DNA from 4 places in the Streptomyces sp. NPDC097107 genome. Region 1 is predicted to be linked to each of the others. Evidence: riboswitches for the same ligand, from Rfam matches in the RefSeq annotation. Region 1 holds a riboswitch; each other region holds the start of a gene.
What was found. Region 1 has a riboswitch for cobalamin ahead of ACIQ1J_RS32580 (ABC transporter substrate-binding protein). Riboswitches for the same ligand answer to the same signal wherever they lie in the genome.

Region 1 (4,956 bases):
GATGCTGGTGACGGGGAGTTCGGCGATCAGGTTCAGCAGGTCGAGCTGATGCTGGATGTCGAGGTGGTTGGTGGGTTCGTCCAGGAGCAGCTCGCGGGGTTCCTGGGCCAGGGCGCGGGCGATCTGCACGCGCTGGCGCTCGCCGCCGGAGAGCGTGTGCCACGGCTGGTCCACGCGGTCGGTGAGGCCGGTGCGCTCCAGTGCCGTGCGTACGGCTTCCTCGTCCGCCTCGGTGGCGGGGGTCCAGGCGCGTCGGTGCGGGATGCGGCCGAGGCGTACGACGTCGAGAACGGTCAGCTCGACGAGGGTGTCGGCGTGCTGCTCGACGACGGCGACGCGGGCGGCCACGGCGCGGCGGCCCCAGTGACCGAGTGGACGCCCGTCGAGGGTGACGACGCCGGAGGCCGGCGAGAGGACGCCGGACAGCAGCCGCAGCAGTGTCGACTTCCCCGAGCCGTTGGGGCCCAGCAGGCCGGTCACGGAGCCGGGCCGGGGGGTGAGGCTGACGCCGTCGAGGATCAGCCGCCCGTCGAGGGTGCGGCTCACGCGGTCGGCGACGAGGGTGGGCGGGCCGGCGGGCGACTTCACGGCGGGACCTGGTACGGCGGGCCGCCGGGCATCTTGGTCCCGCCGCTGCGCGCGGGCCGTCATCGCATCCTCCTCGTGCGGTAGAGGACCAGGACGAACGCCGGGACACCTACGAGTGAGGTCACCACGCCCACCGGCACCTCCTGAGGATCGAGGACGGTACGGGCCAGCGTGTCGGCCCACACCAGGAACACCGCCCCGGCTAGCGCGGTGACCGGCAGCAGCCGCGCGTGCCCCGGGCCGACCAGGGCGCGGGCGGCGTGCGGCAGGACCAGGCCGACGAAGCCGATGGCACCGGCCGAGCTGACCAGTGCGGCGGTCAGCAGCGCGGTGACGCACAGCAGCACCAGCCGGGTCCGGGCGACCGAGACCCCGAGCGAGGCCGCGGCGTCCTGACCGAAGGCGAAGGCGTCCAGGGTGCGCGCGTAGCCCAGGCACAGCACGAGGGCGAGCGCCAGGACAGCCGCGCAGAGCCCCACCTCGGTCCAGTCCGCCCCGCTGAGCGACCCGAGCAGCCAGAACAGCACGCTCCGGGTGGTCTCCGCGTCGGACGCCGTCGTCACCACGAACGAGGTCAGGGCGGAGAACAACTGCATCGCGGCCACTCCGGACAGGACCACCCGGTCCGTCGTCCCGCCAAGTGTGTGGCTGAGCAGCAGCACCAGCGCGAACGAGCCGACCGCGCCCACGAACGCGCCACCGGAGACGGACAGGACACCGCCCCCGGCGCCGAGCACGATCACGGCGACGGCGCCGGTCGACGCCCCGGAGGAGACGCCCAGGACGAAGGGGTCGGCGAGGGGGTTGCGCAGCAGGGACTGCATCACCGCGCCGCACACCGCCAGGCCGGCCCCGCACACCGCGGCGAGCAGGGTGCGCGGCAGCCGCAGGTTCCAGACGATGCCCTCGCGGATCGCAGTGAGATCCGAAGTGCCCCAGCCCAGACGGGAGGCGACCACCGACCAGACGTCACCCACCCCGATGTCCGCGGGACCGATGGTGATGGCCACAGCGACGGACGCGGCGAGCACCGCCAGCCCTCCGCCCAGGCCGGCCACGACGCGCAGCATCCGGACGGCGCCCCGCGCCGGGCGGACGCCGGAGGCCCGCAGGATCGTGGTCATCCGCTGAGCCCGTACGCGCGCAGTGCCGAGGCCACCTTCTCCACGCCCTCGACGGTACGGATCGTCGGGTTCATGGCCTGCCCGCTGAGCAGCACGTATCGCTTCTCCTTCACCGCCTTCATGTTCTTCGTCGCCGGATTCGACTCCAGGAACGCGATCTTCTTCACGGCCGACTCGGCGGTCTGTGACTTGCGGGTGAGATCGCCGATGACGAGCACGTCTGGGTCGCGGTCGGCGACGGTCTCCCAGTTGATCTGAGGCCATTCCTGCGTGCTGTCGTCGAAGACGTTCTTCGCGCCGAGCGCGTCGGTGACGATGCCGGGCGCGCCGCAGCAGCCCGCCATGTAAGGAGATTCCTGGTTCGCGAACCAGTACAGAACAGTGGTGTTCTCGGCGCGGATCCCGGATGCGGCCTTCGTTACCCGGCTCTTCAGCCGGTCGACCAGTTGCTCGCCACGCTCCTCCACGCCGAAGACCCGGGCCAGCTCCCGTACTTCGCGGTAGACCGTCTCCATGGCCAGAGGCTTCGTCCGTGAGCCGTCGCCGTCCCCGTTATTGTCCTTGCCCTCGCAGTCTGCGGGCGACAGATACGTGGGTACGCCGAGCTCCTCGAACTTCTCGCGGGGAGCCACACCGCCCTTGCTCAGGGTGGATGCGAAGGACGACGCCACGAAGTCCGGTTCGGCGTCCAGGACCCGCTCGAACGACGGCTGGTTGTCGGCGAGCCGGGGCACCTTGGCGTTGGCCTTCTCCAGTCCCTTCATGACGGGGTCGGTCCAGGTGGCGGTTCCCGCCATTCGGTCGGCGAGGCCGAGGGAGAGCAGGATCTCGGTGGTGCCCTGGTTCAGGGACACGGCCCGCTTCGGCGGAGCCTCGACCGTCACCTTCTGCCCGCAGTTGTCGAACGTGGCGACTCCGGCATCGGAGTCGCCGGACTTCGCGGACGGACCGGGGCCGGAACCGCAGGCGGTGAGCAGCAGGGAGCCGGTCAGGAGGAGGACGGAACAACGGGCGGGACGTGACAGGTGCACGGGTGCGGCTTCCTAGGCGTCAGGACCCATACGCGGGGTCCGTGCGGACGATCGGTTGCCAGCAGGTCTTCGGACTCGGGATCATCCCGGCGGAACGCCTTCCCGGACCCGGCCGTGACCGTCGTCCAGTGGCTTGCTGCCCCGCCCGTCACCCTCACCGCTGCGCGTCAGTTCCGGCATCTCACCGGATTCCCTGACTCGTGCACGCGTACAGACACGCTCACGAGTTCGACTGGCGTCCGGAAGCTACCACAGCCTTACGCACGCGGCCCGACATGCCCGTCGGCGAACCGCTCCGGGTCTGACGGAGGCTCTGCTGTGCCCTGACTGACCTCGGCCTCCTCGTACGGACGCGATCCAACGGCGACACACGCGGGTCTACATCAGTGGCGTCGGCCGCCCGGGTGATCAACGCTGCCCCGGCGTAGTGGACGATCACCAGGCCCAAGTCTCCCGATGCGAAAGCTCTGCGGCCGGTCGGTGCGCGTCTGCGCCCGCACAGTCGGAGCCGGTGCATGCAAGCGACCGGGCGCGGTTCAGCGGGTCCGGTAGCGCGTGTACATCAGTCCGCTGTCGAAGGCACGTTCCTCGACCAGCTCGAGTCCGAGGCGCACGCCGTCGGGAAAGAACCGCTTGCCGCCGCCGACCACGCTCGTGGTGATGAACAGGTGGTACTCGTCCACCAGGCCGGCCGCGATCGCCTGGGCCGCGAGGTTCGGGCCGTCCACGGTCAGGTCGTGATCGGCCTCGGCCTTGAGCTTGCGCACCGCGTCCGGGTCGAAGGTTCGCTCGATCCTGGTCTTCGCGCTGGACACCGACTTCAACGTCGTGGAGTACACGACCTTTTCCGCGGCCTGCCAGTCGCGGGCGCACTGCAGGATGTGCGGCGGCAGGTCGGCCTCGGTGTGCGCGGTCTCCCAGAAGACCATCGTCTCGTACATCCGCCGGCCGTAGAGGTACGTGCCGACGGGGCGGAAGAGGTCGTTGATGAAGGTGTGCACCTCCGGATCCTCCGCCCCAGCGCCCAGGTTTCCGTCCGCCGCCTCGGCGCAGCCGTCGAGCGAGGTGACCATCGAGTAGGTGAGCTTTGCCATGGGTCTCCTTCAGGTGGTGTGGGTGGTGTGCTCGGGGTCGGGTGGAAACACCTCGAGCCGGGCATCGGTGGCGTTGTCGAAACGGGCGTCCCCTCCACGGACGAGCACGAAATGCCTGGAGACCGCGGCCTGACAGACCAGCAACGGCCCAGTCGGTCCGAGGTCCTCCGGCACTAGCTGGTGACCCGTCGGCAGACGGGTGTTGAGCGAGGCGAGGTCAGCCGCGCGGGCGTCGTCGGCAGCCGGCCCCGCAGCTGCCTCCAGGTAGATCGCTTCCGCCCCGCCGACAGGCGCGGCCGTGTCGAAGACGGTGATCGCCACCTCCGGACGTGCTGCGATGTTCCGTGAATGCCGGCTGGCCGGCGAGGACACCCACAGAACCCGGTGTTGCCCGTCGGCGGCGAAGAACACCGGGCTGGCCCATGGCCGACCCTCGCCGTCCGCGGTGCCGAGGACGAGGTAGCGATGCTGAGCCAGCAGCCGCGGTACCGTTTTCCACATCGTCAGTCCTCCGGTTCGTTGTGACATCAGGGCAATCCTGGAGCGACGGCGATCTCGCCACCAACGGCGGTTTTGCCAACAGCCGTTCAGCCAGGGTGAACAATGGGGGGATGGAACGGCGGGACATCGAGGTGTTCCTGGCTTTGGCTCAGGAACGAGCAATTGTCAAGACCTGTGGATGACTGCTCACTGGGTCTAGTGATCAAAAATTGTGTCGCCTGTGGGTGGTGAGTGACCGTAGCGTCCACCTATGGATTGGAGCACCTGGCATGACCAGTACGACGCGGCCGACTCGTGGATGGCACGGCGACTGCGGACAGTTCAGGCGCAGGCCCACGCTGCCTTGTCTGATGCCCCGGCTGGTGGGTTGAAGGTAATCAGCCTTTGTGCTGGGGAAGGCCGCGATCTTCTGGACGTTCTGGCCGAACATCCCCGCCGCGACGATGCGCGGGCGAGGCTTGTCGAGCTGGACCCGCGCAACACGGCGGTCGCTCTGGAAAGGGCTGGCCGGGCAGACCTGAACCAGGTTGAGGTCGTGACCGGCGACGCCTCCCTCATTGACCATTACGAGGACATGACTCCTGCAGATCTTGTCCTGATCTGTGGCGTTTTCGGCAA
Region 2 (4,956 bases), on a different contig from region 1:
CCACCTCGCGCAGGAACGCCCGCCGGAAGCCGTCCGACTCCAGCGAGCCGTGCCAGTGCGTGCCCCAGGTCTGGCCGACCCGGCAGCCGTCCAAGAAGGGTGCGCCACCCGTGACTTCGGCGACCCCGTGGTGGATCTCGTACCCCTCGACGTGCTCGCCGAGGGCCTCGCCCACCGGCCGGGTGAGGGTCTTCTCGCGGGCGAACCGCACCCGCACGGGCAGCAGTCCGAGCCCGTCCACGTGTCCGGCCCGGGACTCGACCTCGTCCTCGATGTGCTCGCCGAGCAGCTGGAAACCGCCGCAGATGCCCAGCACGGGCCGCTGTTCGGCCACCCTGCGCGCGATGGCGTCCGCGAGCCCCCGCTCCCGGAGCCACTGAAGCGCCCGGACCGTCCCGCGCGTCCCCGGCACGATGACGAGGTCCGCGTCGGCCAGCTCCTCCGGCCGGTCCGCGAACCGCACCACGACACCCGGCTCGGCGGCGAGCGCGTCCACGTCCGTGAAGTTGGACATCAGCGGGATCGCGCAGACGGCGACCCGCAGCACGTCCTCGCCGACCGGCGGCGCGACGACGGACTCCCGCACGGTCCCCCGCAGAGAGACCCGCAGCCCGTCCTCCTCGTCGATGCCGAGCCCGTGTCGGAAGGGCAGGACGCCGTACGTGTGCCGTCCGGTGAGCCCGTGCAGCATCTCGAGACCCGGTTCCAGCAGCGACACGTCACCCCGGAACTTGTTGACGAGGAACCCGGCGACCAGCGCCTGGTCCTCGGGTGCGAGCAGCGCCACCGTCCCGAAGAACGAGGCGAAGACCCCGCCCCGGTCGATGTCGCCCACCACCAGCACGGGCAGCCCGGCACCCCGGGCGATCCCCATGTTCACGATGTCCGTCCGGCGCAGGTTGATCTCGGCCGGACTGCCCGCCCCCTCACAGATCACCGCGTCATACGTGCCCCGCAGCTCGGCCAGACAGTCGAGCACAGTGCCGAGCAACTGCTGCTGCCGCCCGCCGTGGTAGCCGCGGGCGCTCATCTCGCCGACCGGTTTGCCGAGCAGCACCACCTGGCTGCTGCGCTCGCCGCCCGGCTTGAGCAGCACCGGGTTCATCAGCGCGGTCGGTTCCACGCGGCACGCCTGGGCCTGCATGGCCTGCGCGCGCCCGATCTCGGCGCCCTCGCGGGTGACGAAGGAGTTGAGCGACATGTTCTGCGCCTTGAAGGGCGCGACCTTGACGCCCTGCCGCACCAGCCAGCGGCAGATCCCGGCGGTGACGACGCTCTTGCCGGCGTCGGAGGTGGTGCCGGCGACGAGGAGGCCACCGTTCATGACGTACGTCCCTTCTCGAGGAGGCGACGGCTCACGACGTACGTCCCTTCCCGACGGCCCCGTGCGCGAGCAGCCGCGCGCCCGCGCACACGCCGAGCGCCAGCCAGCCCACGCGCCGGGAGAGCCGGACGGCCCGGACGATGTCGCCGGAACCGGCCCGGACGGCGCGTCCCGCCGCCCCGTTGAGGACGGGCCGGTGCTCCACCCGGCCGCCGTAGGAGAGCGTTCCGCCGAGCCGTACGCCCAGGGCGCCCGCGAACGACGCCTCCACGGGACCGGCGTTGGGGCTCGGGTGCCGTGCGGCGTCGGCGCGCCAGGCCCGTACGGAGCCGCGCGGATCGCCGCCGGCCACGGTGGTCAGTACGGCGGTCAGCCGGGCGCCCGGCCAGCCCGCGAGGTCGTCGAGGCGGGCCGAGGCCCAGCCGTATCGCCGGTACCTGGGGGACTTGTGGCCGACCATGGCGTCCAGGGTGTTCACGGCCCGGAAGCCGAGCAGTCCTGGCACTCCGCCGACCGCGCCCCACACCAGGGCGCCCACCACCGCGTCCGAGGTGTTCTCGGCGACGGACTCCACGACGGCCCGGGCGATCCCGTCGGCGTCCAGCGCCTGCGGGTCCCGCCCGCACAGGTGCGGCAGCCGCGCCCGGGCCGCTTCGACGTCGCCGGCCTCCAGGGCACGGCCGATCGCACGGGCCTCACGGGCGAGCGAGGTGCCGCCGACGACGGCCCAGGTGGCGGCGCCGGTCAGGGCGACGGAGGCGGCGGGGGACCGGCGTACGGCGCGGGTGGCGGCCGTTCCGAGGGCGGCGGCGCCTCCGGCGCAGACGGCCGTGTGCAGCACGCCCCAGCCCCGGTGGTCCCGCCACAGCACCCGTTCCACGGCACCGGCGGCACGGCCGAACGCGGCGACCGGGTGTCCGCGGCGCGGGTCGCCGAGGAGGAGGTCACCGAGGAGGCCGGCGGCGGCGCCGTACGCGAAGACGCGTTCGGCGCGCACGGCTCAGCCGGCCGCGGGGCGGGAGAGCGTGTCGCTGATGTGCCCGGAACCGGTGTACCCGGGACCGCTGTGCCTGGAACCGCAGCCGCGCATGGCGATATGTCCTCACTCAGGGTGTCCGCGCCCTGGTTGAAAGAGACCGGCGGTGAGAGTTCCTGGCTCCCGGGGCTGTACCCCGGTCACAGTGGCGGGACCGCGCCGGATTCGCACCGGGCTTCCTCTCCTGCCGCCGTATTGGCTCCGGCAGTCCACCACGGCCCGCGAACACCCGTCAACCTGGCGTTGACCTGCGGCGGGGGAGTGTGCGAAGCCCCACACGCGGGCGGTGTGCGCCGGCCCGAGAAGAGGCGGGGCGCGGGACGGTCGGTGGCCGTCCCGCGCCCCGCCTCACAAGGCGACGCGCGCGGTGTCCGCGCGTGGTCGCTCAGGCGACGATCAGGTAGATGCCGTACGCCACCGCGGCCGCGCAGGCCGCGAAGCAGGCGTACGCGCCGCTGACCGCGAGGGTCGCGGAGCCGCCCTGTGCGACCGCCCGCTCCTGGCGGGAGAGACCGACGATGCCGAGGGTGAACAGGCCCACCAGGGCCACGGTGGCCACGAGGCTGACCCCGAAGACGGAGCCGAGAGCTGCCCAGTCGATGCTCATGGAGTTCGCTTTCCTTCGTACCCGGGGCGCGGGCTCAGACGGAGGTGGTGGCCGAGGGGGCCTTGGAGTCGGACGCGGAGCCCGGGGCACCGGCCGCGGCCAGGTCCTCGGTCACGCCGGCCGGGGGCGGGGAGACGGCGGCCATCGCCGTGGTCACCACACCGGCCTGCTCGGGCTCGTCGACGACGTTGGTGTGGTCGACGATCTCGCGCCGGGAGAGCTTCCAGATGGCGGCGCTGGAGGCGACCAGGAAGACCGCGACGAGCGCGGTGCCCCAGTCACCCAGGCCGCAGACCCACTCGGCGATCGCGGCGACCAGGGCCGCGGCCGGCAGGGTCAGGCCCCAGGCGACGAACATCCGGGTGGCCGTGGACCAGCGCACCACGCCGCCCTTGCGGCCGAGGCCCGCACCCATCACCGCGCCGGAGACCGAGTGCGTGGTGGAGAGGGAGAAGCCGAGGTGGGAGGAGGCCAGGATGACCGTCGCGGCGCTGGTCTGGGCGGCGAAGCCCTGCTGCGGCTGGAGGTCGGTCAGGCCCTTGCCCATGGTGCGGATGATGCGCCAGCCGCCGAGGTAGGTGCCGAGCGCGATGGCGATACCCGCGGAGAGGATGACCCACATGGGCGGGTCGGAGTCGGGGGCGAGCGAGCCGCCGGCGATCAGGGCGAGGGTGATGATGCCCATCGTCTTCTGGGCGTCGTTGGTGCCGTGGGCCAGCGAGACCAGCCCGGCGGAGGCGATCTGCCCGGCGCGGTAGCCCTTGGCGGCGGCCTTGCCGTCGGCCTTGCGGCCGAGCTTGTACGTCAGCCGCGCGCCGAGCAGCGCCGCGAGGCCCGCGACGAGCGGGGCGGCGATGGCCGGGATGAGCACCTTGGTGACGAGCGCGTCGCCGTTGACCGCGCCGACGCCCGCCGAGGCGACCGCGGCACCGATCAGACCGCCCATGAGGGCGTGCGAGGAACTGGACGGGAGCCCGACCAGCCAGGTCAGCAGGTTCCAGAGGATCGCGCCCACCAGGGCGGCGAAGATGACCTCGGGACGGATGCCGGTCTCGTCCACGAGACCCTTGGAGATCGTGTTGGCGACCTCCACCGAGAGGAAGGCGCCGACAAGGTTCAGGACGGCGGACATGGCCACCGCAACCTTGGGCTTGAGCGCACCGGTCGAAATGGTCGTTGCCATCGCGTTCGCGGTGTCGTGGAAACCGTTCGTGAAATCGAACGCGAGTGCGGTTACCACCACAATCGCGAGGATCAGCGAGAAGCTTTCCATTTACCCAGGCAATCGTTCGAGGTCATTGGCTGGACGAACGTAGGTAACCAGAGTGAACGGAAGATGAACTGGACAGGGCGTCACGGTGACCGGAACCGGCGCCGCCGCCTCCCTCTCCGTGCCCGGCCCGATGCTCTCCGGATACGCGCCTGGCAGGATCGCCGCGAGGCCGGTCGGCGGAGGTTCGTGAGGGGCGCGGGCGTGCCCGAAGGAGACGGTGACTGTGACGTATTCGCGGGTCGGAGGGGTGGGCGCGGACGAGGAACGGGCCAGGGCGGCAGCCTGGGAGGCCCTCGTCGCGACAGCCCGGCGAACGGTGGCGGACGGCCTGGTCGTCGGCACCTCCGGCAACGTCTCGGTGCGTGTGGGCGACACGGTGCTGGTCACCCCTTCGGGTGTGCCGTACGACCGTCTGGTCCCGGCCGACGCGACCGGCGTCGACCTCGACGGCCGGCAGGTGCTCGGCACGCTCGTCCCCACCAGTGAACTGCCCATGCACCTCGCCGTGTACCGGGCCACCGACGCCCGGGCCGTCGTCCACACCCACGCCGTGCACGCGACGGCGGTCTCGCTCCTCGTCCCCGAACTCCCGCCGGTCCACTACATGACCGCCGCCCTCGGCGGCCCCGTCCGGGTCGCCCCCTACGCGGCCTACGGCACCGAAGAACTCGCCCGCCACATGCTCGACGCCCTCACCGACCGCACCGGCTGCCTCC
Region 3 (4,956 bases), on a different contig from region 1:
CCGCGACGCTGTCCTCGCGCAGCCGTGAGGTGATCCGGCGCAACACCACGATCCTGCCGCTGTACTCGCTGATGCTCGGCCTGCTCGCGCTGCTGGGCTTCATGGCGATCGCGGCGGGGGTGAAGGTGGAGAACGGGCAGCTGGCGATCCCGCAGCTGTTCGAGAACATGTTCCCGGACTGGTTCGCCGGCGTGGCCTTCGCGGCGATCGGCATCGGCGCCCTGGTCCCGGCGGCGATCATGTCGATCGCGGCCGCGAACCTCTTCACCCGCAACATCTACAAGGACTTCATCAAGCCGGACGCCACCCCGGCCCAGGAGACGAAGGTCTCCAAGCTGACGTCCCTGCTGGTGAAGGTGGGCGCGCTGGTCTTCGTCCTGGGCATGGACAAGACGGTCGCGATCAACTTCCAGCTGCTCGGCGGCATCTGGATCCTGCAGACCTTCCCGGCCCTGGTCGGCGGCCTGTTCACCCGCTGGTTCCACCGCTGGGCGCTGCTCGGCGGCTGGGCGGTCGGCATGGTCTACGGCACGGTCGCCGCCTACGGTGTCGCCTCGCCGACGCAGAAGCACTTCGGCGGCTCCTCCGATCAGATCCCGGGCATCGGCGAGATCGGCTACATCGGCCTCACCGCCTTCGTGCTGAACGTCGTGGTCACCGTGGTCCTGACCTTCGTCATGCGGGCCCTCAAGGCCCCCGACGGCGTCGACGAGACCAAGCCCGGCGACTACACGGCGGACGCGGGCGACCCAGGCGTCGAGGTGGAGCTGCCGCCGGCCACGGCGGGCACCTCGCACTGACCCCGGCAACGTGGCGGGCCGCCGGATCCGGCGGCCCGTCGTCGTACCCGCAGGGCACACTCGGCGCCATGGACTTCGTGATCCGGCAGGCGGCGACGGACGAGTACGGCACCCTCGGTGAGATCACCGCGCAGGCCTATCTGCGCGACGGCCTCCTCGACTTCGGGGAGAGCGACGCGTACCTCGGCGAGCTGAGAAACGTCGCCAAGCGTGCGGCGGCCGCCGAGGTGCTGGTCGCCGCCGCGGACGGCCGGGTGCTCGGCGGCGTGACCTTCGTGCCGTCCGGCGGCCCCATGGCCGACATCGCCCGGCCCGGCGAGGCCGAGATTCGGATGCTCGCCGTCGCCCACGAGGCACGCGGACGCGGGGTGGGCGAGGCCCTCGTACGGACCTGCGTCGACCGGTCCCGGGCCGTCGAGGGCTGCGCGCGCGTGGTGCTGTCCACCCAGCGCACCATGCGCACCGCCCACCGCCTCTACGAGCGGATGGGTTTCGCCCGTACGCCCGACCGCGACTGGAACCCGCTGCCGGAGCTGGACGACATCACGCTCCTCACCTATGAACTGACGCTCTGACGCCGGCACCACCCCTCGACGGCTCCTCCGCGACACAACATCTGGGGGTGCTCGTCGAACCCGGCACAAGATGTATGCTCGTGCTCGCTGTCGCCGCAGGGGAATCCGGTGCGAATCCGGAACTGTCCCGCAACGGTGTACTTGTGTGTGTCCGCGCGTCTCCGCACGTGTGCACACGCATGTCCAGTCCGAGGACCTGCCGACAGTGCGCCCGTACCGTCCCGGTCCGGGTGCCTGACGTCCGGGCCTCGTGGAGTGGGCCGGTGGACGCGACGCCGCGTGCGCTCGTGAGCTGCCCCTGCCCTCCCCCAGGCCCCGTGCCGAGCGAGGGAGTGCCCCCACGTGACCATCGCGCCAGCCGACCCGGTTTCAGCGACCCCGGTGACGACCTCAGCGACCCCGGTGACCGAGGAGCCCGACGGGCCCGGTGCCGCGTTGCTGCGGACCCTGACCGAGCTGACCGCCGACCTCCCCGGCGCCGACCCGGGCCGGGTCGCCGCAGCCGCACTGCGCGGCCGGTCCGCCCGTGCGGACGAGTCCGAGCTGCGGGAGCTCGCCACGGAGGCGGCGGCCGGGCTCATCTCGGAGGACCCGGTCTACTCCAGGCTGGCCGCCCGGCTGCTGACCATCGGCATCCGCGCCGAGGCGGCTTCCCAGGGCGTCACCTCGTTCACCGGGTCGGTCGCCACCGGTCACCGCGAGGGCCTGATCGCCGACCGCACCGCCGAGTTCGTACGGCTGCACGCGGACCGCCTGGACGCGCTGATCGACCCGGCCGCCGACGACCGCTTCGGCTACTTCGGCCTGCGCACCGTGTACAGCCGCTACCTGCTCCGGCACCCGATCACCCGCAAGGTCGTCGAGACGCCCCAGCACTTCATGCTGCGGGTGGCCGCCGGACTCGCCGAGGACGACACCACGCGTGCGGTCGACGAGGTGGCCGCGCTGTACGGGCTGATGAGCCGCCTCGACTACCTGCCCTCCTCCCCCACCCTGTTCAACTCCGGCACCCGGCACGCCCAGATGTCGTCCTGCTACCTCCTGGACTCCCCCAAGGACGAGCTGGACTCCATCTACGACCGCCTCCACCAGGTCGCCAACCTCTCCAAGCACGCCGGCGGCATCGGCATCGCCTACTCCCGCGTCCGCGCCCGGGGTTCGCTGATCCGCGGCACCAACGGGCACTCCAACGGCATCGTCCCGTTCCTGAAGACGCTGGACGCCTCGGTCGCCGCCGTGAACCAGGGCGGCCGGCGCAAGGGCGCGGCGGCGGTCTACCTGGAGACCTGGCACGCGGACGTCGAGGAGTTCCTGGAGCTGCGGGACAACACCGGTGAGGACGCCCGCCGCACGCACAACCTGAACCTCGCCCACTGGGTGCCGGACGAGTTCATGCGCCGGGTGGACGCCGACGGACAGTGGTCGCTGTTCTCGCCCGCCGACGTGCCCGAGCTGGTCGACCTGTGGGGCGAGGAGTTCGACGCGGCCTACCGCGGGGCCGAGGCGGCGGGGCTCGCCCGCAAGACCCTCCCCGCCCGTGAGCTGTACGGCCGCATGATGCGCACCCTCGCGCAGACCGGCAACGGCTGGATGACCTTCAAGGACACCGCCAACCGCACCGCCAACCAGACCGCCGAGCCCGGTCACGTCGTCCACTCCTCCAACCTCTGCACGGAGATCCTTGAGGTCACGGACGACGGGGAGACGGCGGTCTGCAACCTGGGCTCGGTCAACCTCGGCGCGCTGGTCGACGTGGCCAAGGGCGACATCGACTGGGAGCGCCTGGACGCCACCGTCCGCACCGCCGTCACCTTCCTGGACCGGGTCGTCGACATCAACTTCTACCCGACCGGGCAGGCGGGCCGCTCCAACGCCCGCTGGCGCCCGGTGGGCCTGGGCGCGATGGGCCTCCAGGACGTCTTCTTCCAGCTGCGCCTGCCCTTCGACTCGCCCGAGGCGAAGGCCCTCTCGACCCGCATCGCCGAGCGCGTCATGCTCGCCGCGTACGAGACCTCCGCCGATCTCGCCGAGCGCAACGGCCCGCTGCCGGCCTGGGAGAAGACCCGGACGGCCCGGGGTGTGCTGCACCCCGACCACTACGGCGTCGAGCCCGCCTGGCCGGAGCGCTGGGCGGCGCTGCGCGAGCGCATGGCCACGACCGGCCTGCGCAACTCCCTGCTCCTCGCCATCGCGCCGACCGCCACCATCGCCTCGATCGCGGGTGTCTACGAGTGCATCGAGCCGCAGGTGTCCAACCTGTTCAAGCGCGAGACGCTCTCCGGCGAGTTCCTCCAGGTCAACTCGTACCTGGTGGACGACCTCAAGCGGCTCGGCGTCTGGGACGCCCGCACCCGCGAGGCGCTGCGCGAGGCCAACGGCTCGGTGCAGGGCTTCACCTGGATCCCCGAGGACGTCCGCGCGCTGTACCGCACCGCCTGGGAGATCCCGCAGCGCGGCCTGATCGACATGGCCGCCGCCCGCACCCCGTACCTCGACCAGGCCCAGTCGCTGAACCTGTTCCTGGAGACGCCGACCATCGGGAAGCTCTCCTCGATGTACGCGTACGCCTGGAAGCAGGGCCTGAAGACCACGTACTACCTGCGCTCCCGCCCGGCGACCCGCATCGCCCGCGCCGCCGCCCGAGCCACCGTCCCGGTGCAGGCCGGACCGGACCCCGAAGCGGTCGCCTGCTCCCTGGAAAACCCCGAGTCCTGCGAGGCCTGCCAGTAATGACCACCGAGACCCCCGCGACCCCCACCACGAAGAACCTGCTCGACCCGGGCTTCGAGCTGACGCTGCGCCCCATGCGCTACCCGGACTTCTACGAGCGCTACCGGGACGCCATCAAGAACACCTGGCACGTCGAGGAGGTCGACCTCCACTCGGACGTCGCCGATCTCGCGAAGCTGAGCCCCATGGAGCAGCACCTGATCGGCCGGCTGGTGGCCTTCTTCGCCACCGGTGACTCGATCGTCGCGAACAACCTGGTACTCACCCTCTACAAGCACATCAACTCCCCCGAGGCGCGGCTCTACCTGTCCCGCCAGCTCTTCGAGGAAGCCGTCCACGTCCAGTTCTACCTGACGCTGCTGGACACCTACCTGCCCGACCCGGACGACCGCGCCGCCGCCTTCGCGGCCGTGGAGAACATCCCCTCCATCCGCGAGAAGGCCGGGTTCTGCTTCAAGTGGATGGACTCGGTCGAGTCGATGGACCGCCTGGAGACCAAGGCCGACCGGCGCCGTTTCCTGCTCAACCTCGTCTGCTTCGCCGCGTGCATCGAGGGCCTGTTCTTCTACGGCGCCTTCGCCTACGTCTACTGGTTCCGCAGCCGGGGGCTGCTGCACGGCCTGGCCACCGGCACCAACTGGGTGTTCCGGGACGAGACGATGCACATGTCCTTCGCCTTCGACGTCGTCGACACCGTGCGCAAGGAGGAGCCGGAGCTGTTCGACGACGCGCTCCAGCAGGAGGTCACCGACATGCTGCGGGAGGCCGTCGAGGCCGAGCTGCAGTTCGCGCGCGACCTGTGCGGTGACGGCCTCCCGGGCATGAACACCGACTCGATGCGGCAGTACCTG
Region 4 (4,956 bases), on a different contig from region 1:
CACGATCAAGGCCCAGACGGGTGCGTACGGCAGGAAGAGGAACTGGGCGACCAGGCTCAGCGAGGCCAGGAAGATGCCCGCGAAGCGCGCCCAGGCCATGCCCTTGAGCAGGCCGTAGCCGGTGACGAGCACCACCGCGCCCAGGATGACGTGGATGATGCCCCAGCCGGTGAGGCTGAATTCGTAGACGTAGCTGCCGACGCGGGCGTAGACGTCGTCCTCAGCGATGGCCGCGATGCCCTGGAGGACGGCGAGGGCGCCGTTCAGCAGCAGCAGTACGCCCGCGAAGACGACGCCGCCGGTCACCCAGCCGCTGGTGCGGTCCGCCGACCGCGGGGCCGCTGCGCCGTGCGTCGGCCTGCCGGGAGAAGGTGCGGCGTGCTGGCTCATGAGCGGAGTCCTTTCCGTTGTCCCCCGTACGGGTCTGCCCCCACCGGCGCCCCCGGGCGCCGACAGGTCCCTCCGAGCCTGCGGGCACCCGGCTCCCGCGGCCATACGGGTCCGCCGCACGGGTGAAGCCGGTCCGGCCGCGTCGCGGTCCCCGGAACGGAAGCGTGCGCGTGCGGCCCTCCCCCGTCTCGCGTTTACTGAAACGCACATGCGAACGCGCACGGCGGACCGTCGGACCAGGAGGGCCCGTGACGACTCATCCCGCGCCGGCGAACGCGGTACCGGCCCGGGCCGAGCAGTCACTGCGGCGCACCCTGCTCAGCCCCGGCTATCTGCGGCTGTTGCTGCTGTGCGTACTGCTGGGCGTTCCCATCGCGCTGGCCTGCTTCTTCTTCGTCGGTCTCCAGCACGAGTTGCAGCACTGGGTGTGGACGTCACTGCCCGAGGCCGCCGGGTACGACGCCCCGCCCTGGTGGTGGCCGCTGCCCGCACTGGTGCTCGCCGGGCTGATCCTGGCGCCGATCGTGACCCGGATGCCGGGCGGCGGCGGCCATCTGCCGGTGAACGGGCTGGGCGGCGCGCCCGTCGGCCCCCGCGCGCTGCCCGGCACCGTCCTGGCGGCGCTCGCCACGCTGCCGCTCGGTGTGGTGCTGGGCCCCGAGGCCCCGCTGATGGCCGTCGGCAGCGGGCTCGCCCTACTGGCGGTGCGGCGGGCGGGCGCGGCCGACGACCCGAGGGCGAGCGCGATCCTCGCGACCGCCGGCTCCACCGCCGCGATCTCGACCATTCTCGGCGGCCCGGTGGCGGCGGCGGTGCTGCTCATCGAGGGCGCGGGGCTCGCCGGTGCCCAACTGGTCGTGCTCCTGCTGCCCTGTCTGCTGGCCAGCGCGACGGGCGCCCTGGTCTTCACCGGGTTCGGTCAGTGGACCGGCCTGAAGATCGGCGCGCTCACCCTGCAGGACGTGCCGCCGAGCGCCAACCCGGACGCGGGTGACTTCCTGTGGGGCGTCCCGACGGCGGCGCTGATCGCGGTGCTGATCACGCTGGGCCGCGAGCTGGGCCACCGGACCGTCTCCTGGACGCGGCACCGCACGGCCCTGCGCACCGTCGCCTGCGCCACGGCGGTCGGCGTCTGCCTCGCCGCGTACGCCCTGATCACCGGCCGTTCCCCGGCGGAGGCGGCGCTGTCCGGGCAGGCGACCCTGGCCCAGCTAGCCGCGGACCCGCACGCCTGGTCCGTGGGCGCGCTGGTCGCGCTCGTCGCCTGCAAGGGGCTGGCCTGGGGCATCGCGCTGGGCAGTCTGCGCGGCGGCCCGATCTTCCCGGCCGTGCTGCTGGGCACGGCGACCGCCATGGCCTGCTCCGGCCTGCCCGGTTTCGGCGCGACCCCGGCCCTCGCCCTCGGCATCTCCGCCGCGGCGGCCGCGGTGACCGGGCTGCCGCTGGCCAGTTCGGTGCTGGCGGTGCTGCTGGTGGGCGGGGACGCGTACGACCAGATGCCACTGATCGTCACCGCGTCGGTGGTCGCCTTCGTCGTCACCCAGCTGGTCCGCCGGACAGAGCCGGGAGCGGGAGCGGAACCGCCGAAAGCGGCGCCGGAGACGGCACGGTGACCGAGCGCCGGGCCACCACCACGAGGGCGGGCGGCACCCGCCCGGGTACCGCCTGGCGCGCCGCCCGGCCCTGGCTCGTGCGGGCCGGCATCGCGGCGGCCACGGTCGTGGCCTACTTCCTCCTCCCCCTCGACCATCTGGGCCCGCAGCGTCCCGTACTGAGCTGGCTGCTGTTCGCCCTGGTGCTGACGTTCGTGGCCGCGATGCTGCTCCGCCAGATCCGTCACGTCCTCGTCGACCGCCCGGAGACCCGGCCCGGTGTGGTCATCTCCCTGCTGATCGTCCTGTGCGTGCACGTCTTCTCGGCCACCTACTACGCCCTCGCCAAGCAGCCGGGCGAGTTCACCGGTCTGCGCACCCGCCTCGACGCGCTGTACTTCACCGTGGTCACGCTCGCCACCGTCGGCTACGGGGACATCACCCCCCGGGGCCAGGCGGCGCGGATCGTGACCGTCCTGCAGATCGCCTACAGCTTCGTGTTCCTCACCGCCGCCGCGACCGCGCTGACCACACGGGTGCGCGACAGGGTGGTCCGGCGGACCGAGCGGGACCGGCCCGGCTGACGGCGGCCGGAAGCGCGGGCCGACGGGTGTTTCCGCGAAACCGAGGCCTGTTCGCCGGGCCGGGCGGCCCGGAGGCCCGCTTGTCACCACCCAGGTGGGAGCACTACTGTCGCCACGCCTTGGTGAACGGGAAATCCGGTGTGATGCCGGTGCGGCCCTCGCCACTGTGAATCGGGAAGTCCGGCTCCGGCCCTCGCGGGCAGCCACTGGGTACTTGTACCCGGGAAGGCGGAGCACGGGCGGTGGTACCCGTAAGCCAGGAGACCGGCCAAGGCGCGTCGTCCATCCACGAGGTGCTGGAGAGGGTCTGCTGAGCCATGCACATAGCCGAGGGCTTTCTGCCACCGGCGCACGCGATCGCCTGGGGTGTCGCGTCCGCGCCGTTCGTCGTCCACGGAGTACGGTCACTCACCCGTGAGGTCAGGGAGCACCCGGAGAGCACCTTGCTCCTCGGCGCCTCCGGCGCCTTCACGTTCGTTCTGTCGGCCCTGAAACTGCCGTCCGTCACGGGCAGTTGCTCGCACCCGACCGGCACCGGTCTGGGTGCCATTCTCTTCCGGCCGCCGATCATGGCGGTGCTGGGCACCATCACCCTGCTCTTCCAGGCGCTGCTGCTGGCACACGGCGGGCTGACCACGCTCGGCGCCAACGTCTTCTCGATGGCGGTCGTGGGCCCCTGGGCCGGCTACGCCGTCTACCGGCTGCTGCGCCGCTCCGACGTGCCGCTGATGGTCGCGGTGTTCTTCGGGGCGTTCGTCGCCGACCTGTCGACCTACTGCGTCACCAGCGTGCAGCTGGCGCTGGCGTTCCCTGACCCGAGCAGCGGATTCCTGGGCGCGCTCGGCAAGTTCGGTTCCATCTTCGCGGTCACGCAGATCCCGCTCGCGGTGAGCGAGGGCCTGCTCACGGTCATCGTGATGCGGCTGCTGGTGCAGTCCAGCAAGGGCGAACTGACGCGGCTGGGCGTGCTGTTGACCAAGGCCGGCAAGAGCAGCACCGACGAGCCGGAGGCGGTGTCCCGATGAGCCGCAACGCGAAGATCAACGCCCTGCTGCTGCTCGCCGTGGCCGCGCTCGCGGTGCTGCCGCTGGTGCTGGGTCTCGGCGATCACAAGGAGGAGCCGTTCGCCGGTGCCGACGCCGAGGCGGAGACGGCGATCACGGAGATCGAGCCGGACTACGAGCCGTGGTTCTCGCCGCTGTACGAGCCGCCGTCCGGGGAGATCGAGTCGGCGCTGTTCGCCGTGCAGGCCGCGATCGGCGCGGGTGTGCTGGCCTACTACTTCGGGCTGCGCCGGGGCCGGCGGCAGGGCGAGGAGCGGACGGCGGCGGCACTGCGGGACGCTCCCGAAGGGGACTGAGTGCTGCCGATCGACGCGGCGGCGCACAGCAGTCGCTGGCGCCGCCGCCATCCCGTGGACAAGGCCGTGCTCGGGCTGGGGCTGACCGTCCTCGCGATCTCGCTGCCGCCCTGGCCGGGCGCGGCGCTGGTCCTGGTGACGGCGCTGGCCCTGCTGCTCGGCCCGGCGGGAGTGCCCGGCCGCCGGCTGTGGCGGGCGTACCGCGTGCCGTTGGGCTTCTGCGTGACCGGGGCGCTGCCGCTCCTGGTGCAGGTCGGGGGCCCGGACGGGTTCCTGACGGCGGCGGACGGCGGCCCGGTGCGCGCCGGTGAGCTGCTGCTGCGTACCTCGGCGGCCTCCCTCGGGGTGCTGCTCTTCGCGTTCACCACGCCGATGTCCGACCTGCTGCCCCGCCTGGTGCGGGCCGGGGTGCCCGCGCCGGTGGTCGACGTGGCGCTGGTGACGTACCGGATGAGCTTCCTGCTGCTGGACTCCGTGCGCCGGGTACGGGAGGCGCAGGCCGCGCGGCTGGGCCACACCACCCGGGCCGCCGCCTGGCGTTCGCTCGGCGGGCTCGGCGCCACGGCGTTCGTGCGGGCCTTCGACCGGGCGGCACGGCTCCAGTCGGGGCTCGCCGGGCGCGGTTACGACGGCACGCTGCGCGTCCTGGTGCCCGAGGCCCGCGTCTCCGCGCCCTTCACGGCGGCGAGCGTCGCGCTGCTGGCGGCGCTGGCCGCCCTCACCCTCGTACTGGAAAGGCCGCTGTCGTGAGCGAGACGATCGAGAGGGGCGAGGCGGCCGCGTCGTTTCCGGTCGCCCTGCGGGGCGTGTCCTTCGCGTACGAGGAGGGCCCGGCCGTGCTCGCCGGCCTGGACTTCGCGGTGCGCGAGGGGCGGGCGCTCGCGCTGCTGGGCCGCAACGGCAGCGGCAAGACCACGCTGATGCGGCTGCTCAGCGGCGGACTCAGGCCGCACGCGGGGTCGTTGGCGGTCGACGGGGAGCCGGTGACGTACGACCGCAAGGGGCTGACCCGGCTGCGGACCACGGTGCA

Region 2: another riboswitch for cobalamin. It lies ahead of ACIQ1J_RS00395 (cobalamin biosynthesis protein); the one in region 1 lies ahead of ACIQ1J_RS32580 (ABC transporter substrate-binding protein).
Region 3: another riboswitch for cobalamin. It lies ahead of ACIQ1J_RS20545 (ribonucleoside-diphosphate reductase subunit alpha); the one in region 1 lies ahead of ACIQ1J_RS32580 (ABC transporter substrate-binding protein).
Region 4: another riboswitch for cobalamin. It lies ahead of ACIQ1J_RS13615 (energy-coupling factor ABC transporter permease); the one in region 1 lies ahead of ACIQ1J_RS32580 (ABC transporter substrate-binding protein).

The regions. Positions count from the first base shown of each region.
Region 1 is NZ_JBIWEF010000019.1:11,438-16,393, forward strand. Features, by position in the region: gene ACIQ1J_RS32570 (ABC transporter ATP-binding protein) at 1-651, opposite strand, end outside; gene ACIQ1J_RS32575 (FecCD family ABC transporter permease) at 648-1,658, opposite strand; gene ACIQ1J_RS32580 (ABC transporter substrate-binding protein) at 1,709-2,743, opposite strand; cobalamin riboswitch at 2,786-2,974, opposite strand; gene ACIQ1J_RS32585 (dihydrofolate reductase family protein) at 3,280-3,837, opposite strand; gene ACIQ1J_RS32590 (pyridoxamine 5'-phosphate oxidase family protein) at 3,847-4,365, opposite strand; gene ACIQ1J_RS32595 (class I SAM-dependent methyltransferase) at 4,589-4,956, shown strand, end outside.
Region 2 is NZ_JBIWEF010000001.1:69,841-74,796, reverse strand. Features, by position in the region: gene ACIQ1J_RS00400 (cobyric acid synthase) at 1-1,324, opposite strand, end outside; gene ACIQ1J_RS00395 (cobalamin biosynthesis protein) at 1,356-2,321, opposite strand; cobalamin riboswitch at 2,450-2,590, opposite strand; gene ACIQ1J_RS00390 (hypothetical protein) at 2,746-2,967, opposite strand; gene ACIQ1J_RS00385 (anion permease) at 3,002-4,240, opposite strand; gene ACIQ1J_RS00380 (class II aldolase/adducin family protein) at 4,464-4,956, shown strand, end outside.
Region 3 is NZ_JBIWEF010000008.1:150,314-155,269, forward strand. Features, by position in the region: gene mctP (monocarboxylate uptake permease MctP) at 1-800, shown strand, start outside; gene ACIQ1J_RS20540 (GNAT family N-acetyltransferase) at 869-1,375, shown strand; cobalamin riboswitch at 1,433-1,594, shown strand; gene ACIQ1J_RS20545 (ribonucleoside-diphosphate reductase subunit alpha) at 1,718-4,105, shown strand; gene ACIQ1J_RS20550 (ribonucleotide-diphosphate reductase subunit beta) at 4,105-4,956, shown strand, end outside.
Region 4 is NZ_JBIWEF010000005.1:192,850-197,805, reverse strand. Features, by position in the region: gene ACIQ1J_RS13630 (hypothetical protein) at 1-390, opposite strand, end outside; gene ACIQ1J_RS13625 (chloride channel protein) at 639-2,003, shown strand; gene ACIQ1J_RS13620 (potassium channel family protein) at 2,081-2,566, shown strand; cobalamin riboswitch at 2,670-2,854, shown strand; gene ACIQ1J_RS13615 (energy-coupling factor ABC transporter permease) at 2,884-3,591, shown strand; gene ACIQ1J_RS13610 (energy-coupling factor ABC transporter substrate-binding protein) at 3,588-3,926, shown strand; gene cbiQ (cobalt ECF transporter T component CbiQ) at 3,927-4,676, shown strand; gene ACIQ1J_RS13600 (ATP-binding cassette domain-containing protein) at 4,673-4,956, shown strand, end outside.